Regions from separate parts of the Gardnerella sp. c17Ua_118 genome, predicted to be linked through region 2. Evidence: riboswitches for the same ligand, from Rfam matches in the RefSeq annotation. Region 2 holds a riboswitch; the other holds the start of a gene.
The links. A riboswitch is a leader RNA that binds a small molecule or an ion and turns the genes downstream of it on or off. The one in region 2 is predicted to bind thiamine pyrophosphate.
Positions count from the first base shown of each region.

Region 1 (2,205 bases), 340 kb from region 2:
TGGAGTCAATAAGTGAAATACCGCTCTTTCCATATCTGGCGTCTAACCTCGACACGTTATCCGTGTTAGGGACAGTGCCTGGCGGGTAGTTTAACTGGGGCGGTTGCCTCCTAAAGAGTAACGGAGGCGCTCAATGGTCCGCTCAGCCCGGTTGGCAATCGGGTGTTGAGTGTAATCGCACAAGCGGGCTTGACTGTGAGACTGACGGGTCGAGCAGGGACGAAAGTCGGAGATAGTGATCCGGTGCCGGCGTACGGACGTGGCATCGCTCAACGGATAAAAGGTACCCCGGGGATAACAGGCTGATCATTCCCAAGAGTCCATATCGACGGGATGGTTTGGCACCTCGATGTCGGCTCGTCGCATCCTGGGGCTGGAGCAGGTCCCAAGGGTTCGGCTGTTCGCCGATTAAAGCGGCACGCGAGCTGGGTTCAGAACGTCGTGAGACAGTTTGGTCTCTATCCTCTGCGCTCGTTGGAATGTTGAGGAGACCTGCCCATAGTACGAGAGGACCTGGGTGGACGAACCTCTGGTATGCCGGTCGTCACGCCAGTGGCGCTGCCGGTTAGCTACGTTTGGAAGGGATAACCGCTGAAAGCATCTAAGCGGGAAGCCTGCTCCAAGATTAGCATTCCTTGCACTTTGTGTGTGAGCCCCCATGTAGAACACGTGGTTGATAGGCTGGATGTGGAAGCCCTGTAAGGGGTGGAGCTGACCAGTACTAATGGGCGATTGTGATACTACTTGTATTGCTTATCGTTTAATTCTCTTAACATTAGGGAGTGTTAAGCGATCATGATTATGGTTAAGTTGTTGATTTTGATGATTGTTTCTTCTGTTTGCTCGCGTTCATGTCCGGTTCCCAAACCGCCAGCTTGCCACTCGCTTAATGCGAGTGTATAATCTAGTTTTGCGGTGGTCATGGCTCAGGTGAGACGCCCGGTCCCATTCCGAACCCGGAAGCTAAGGCCTGACACGGTGAGGGTACTGCACTCGATAGGGTGTGGGAGACTAACACGCTGCCGCATTATTCTTTCTAGCGGGGAGTTTCGACTCCCCGCTTTTTTATTACTTAAAACCAAGTCGTCGCGCGTAAATAACGTCATAACGAACATATATAGTCAAATATGGGTTCGGGGTGCGCATAAGCGCTGAGATTATACCCGTTGAACCTGATCTAGTTAGTACTAGCGAAGGGAAAATCATGACTACTGTGTCGTGCTCTAAAAATAGTGAATTCTCAACTAATGCTCGTTGCAAGCAATTCATGCAAGATGTACGTGAATGCATCGAAGCTTTACGCGCAAAAAATCCGCTAACACATTGCGTAACGAATAATGTTGTTCAAGAAATAACTGCAAACGTTCTGCTAGCTGCTGGAGCATCGCCAGCAATGGTCGTAGACGCAGAAGAAGCTGAAGTATTTGCTCAAATCGCATCTGGTGTATTAGTAAACATTGGAACCTACAGGCCAGTAGACAAAGAATCTATGGATGCTGCAATTCGCGGAGCTGTAAAAGCACACACTCCATGGGTTCTTGACCCAGTTGCAGTTGGCGGTTTAGCTCCACGCACGCAATACGCGCGCGAAATCGTTAAAAGTCATCCTACTGTAATTCGTGCAAACGCTTCCGAAATCTTAGGTTTAGCTGGAGAAGAAAGCGGCGGTAAGGGAGTAGATGCTGGAGATTCGGTTGATTCGGCAGTTGCAGCAGCTAAGAAGCTAGTTAAACTTTATGGCTCGGTAGTGGCTATTTCTGGCGAAAAAGACGCTATTTATGGTCACGGATGCTCGGCACGAGTCTCGGGCGGTCACGAGATAATGACGAAAGTAGTCGGAACGGGCTGCTCTCTTGGCGCATTGGTGGCAGCATACGTTGGAGCAAATCGAAATCGACCTTTTGCAGCAACAGTTGCCGCTCACGTGCACGCTGCTGCAGCAGGAACTTGGGCAGCACAACGCTCAACATCGCCAGGTACATTTAGAACATTATGGATGGATGCGCTTATGGATTTGAGCGCAGACGAGATGCTGAAACTAGCGAATATTGAATTTGAACTCGACCCTGTTGATTGGTCTTTATACTTTATAACAGACCCAAAGATGAGCAATCGAGCAGAAGAAGATATTGCAGTTGATTGCGTTAAAGGCGGAGCAAGCGTAGTTCAATTGCGCGATAAGTACGCAAATAGCGAAACTTTTAA
Region 1 covers NZ_JANUYT010000001.1:1,088,952-1,091,156, reverse strand. Annotated here, with positions in the region: rRNA gene NYP69_RS04290 (23S ribosomal RNA) at 1-744, shown strand, start outside; rRNA gene rrf (5S ribosomal RNA) at 912-1,028, shown strand; TPP riboswitch at 1,125-1,216, shown strand; gene thiM (hydroxyethylthiazole kinase) at 1,205-2,205, shown strand, end outside.
Region 1: linked by a shared signal. The riboswitch ahead of thiM (hydroxyethylthiazole kinase) and the one ahead of NYP69_RS03100 (ECF transporter S component) in region 2 are both predicted to bind thiamine pyrophosphate.

Region 2 (2,205 bases):
AGCAACAGCCTGCTGAAGCTCTGTGTATAAGCGCTTAACGCCCATAGGGATTACTACGCGCTTTCCTTCTAGATCTTTAAATCGCGTAATACCCGTGTTTTTATTTGTTATGATTCCGCCAATTTGCGATTGATTCATTACAGCAAATGACGTTAGCTTGTTTGCACCATTTTGATGAGCCAAAAGCTGATTTAAGCGAATAAGAGCTATATCTACTTCTCCACGCTCCAAGCATGCTGGAACATCTCCGCGCTCCGTATCTGTGCTTGTAAACTCTACATCTAATCCGTATTGTGCGTACAATCCGCGCTTTCTTGCAAGATACATACCTGCGTGATTCGTCCATGGATGCACATATTCAAGACGTACTCTTAGCATATTAACTCCTTTGTTTTATAGTGATTTGTGATTTTATTTTGACTTTTATTTGCGACTTTTGCGCGCTGCTAACTTGCGACTTTATTTGCCACTTTTATTTGCGACTTTACAAAAGTGGGCGAGGTAATTCCCCGCCCACAAATCAAATCTTACTAGCAAAAGTTAAGACTTAAGCGCGTACTTCTTTGCCAGAAGCAAAACGGCTCAATGCGCCAGTAGCAGCAATACCCTTGTACAAGTACCACATAACTACACCACCAATTACAGCACCAGAAATCATGCTGCAAAGTGTGTGAATCATCATGAATGCGCCGAAGATTGGAACACCTGCGTAGTAGAACGGATAGGTTGAAACGATTCCACCCAAACCAGCTAACGCGCCAGAAAGTGCAGTCAAACCAACGTTCCACTTGCGATACATAACAAACAAGAATGCAAACTCAGCGAACAAGCCCTGAACAAAACCAGGAAGAACGGTACCAATACCGCCCCAGTGGCTACCAACAGTCAACTCAACCATTGCAGCAATAAACTCGCCGAATAGTGCAGCGCCTGGCTTGCGAACCATAATAGCAGCTAAAGGACCAGCGAAGTAGAACAAACCATAGTACAATGCGCTAACGCCTGGAACTGGAATAAGCTTAAGAGCAGCAGAAATAGGCTCACTAATCAAGCCGATGCCCCAGAAGATAATACCAGAAGCTACAGCAATAACAACCGTGAGCGTAACATCAGCCACGTTCCAGCGCAAGGATGGACGCACGGTCTCTTCTTCAACAGATGTACCCATTAGGGTCTCCTTTCATCTTTAACCAATCAAACAAAGGCGACCCTGCAGAAAACTCCGTACGTCGGCATTACCCGATTCACGTTAAACGGTTAGACAGTAATCTTCTCAGCTCTTAAAAGAGCACCCGTGCCTGATATCATTCATATTGCATCAGACAGCTAGGACATATTTTATAAAATTCAAACATAAAATTAACAAAATCGCTCATTAAGATAATAGAAACTCTAATCAAAATACAGCGAATTAGAATTTTTTTCGCTTAAACGCATAGATCTAATAGGCTTTTCTAGCCAATATTCACACCATTGTTCAACGCATTTAGATGTTAAATCGTCTATACTTGTTCCGTCTAAATTTTGCCAATCGCCATTAATTAATGAAATCATTTGAAAACGCGCTAAATCATTGCACTTAATAGACTCTAAAGCATGATCTTTAGAGCACATAACTCCACCACTAGCTGCCGAGAAATAGGCTAAATCATTGCGTGTTGAACAAATAACGCACTCATTTAACCTAGGAGACCATCCAGCTAATTGCAATGCTCTTAAAACGTACGAAAGCGCGATTGATTCAGCACTATGCAAACTTTTAGAAAGAGCAGATAAAGCAGCTATAAGAAGATTGTATTGTGAGCAAGAATCCGAATATTGCGCGTGAGACGAGACTAAATCGTCCGCAATCTCTGCAATCATGCTAGCACAACTATACAGATTGTAATCCGCACAAATGCTACCAGCATAAGGCGAAACTAAAACCGCTTGAGAAATAACATCAAAAGTTTTGCCAGTTGCAAAAAGTGCATTAACACGCATAAATGGCTCTAAGCGCCCACCAAATCTAGATTTTAACCGCCTTACACCTTTTGCAACAGCTCGAACCTTGCCATGCTTTTTAGTGAGCATAACAATAACTCGATCAGCTTCCCCAAGAGGAAAAGTCTTAAGAACAACAGCTTCATCGTTATATAACGGCATTAATCAATAACTCTTAGCTTATATAATCCCTAAATCTAAGTGAAAAATAGATTATTAATT
Region 2 covers NZ_JANUYT010000001.1:748,187-750,391, forward strand. Annotated here, with positions in the region: gene NYP69_RS03095 (ABC transporter substrate-binding protein) at 1-378, opposite strand, end outside; gene NYP69_RS03100 (ECF transporter S component) at 548-1,168, opposite strand; TPP riboswitch at 1,205-1,306, opposite strand; gene recO (DNA repair protein RecO) at 1,393-2,145, opposite strand; gene NYP69_RS03110 (DivIVA domain-containing protein) at 2,200-2,205, opposite strand, start outside.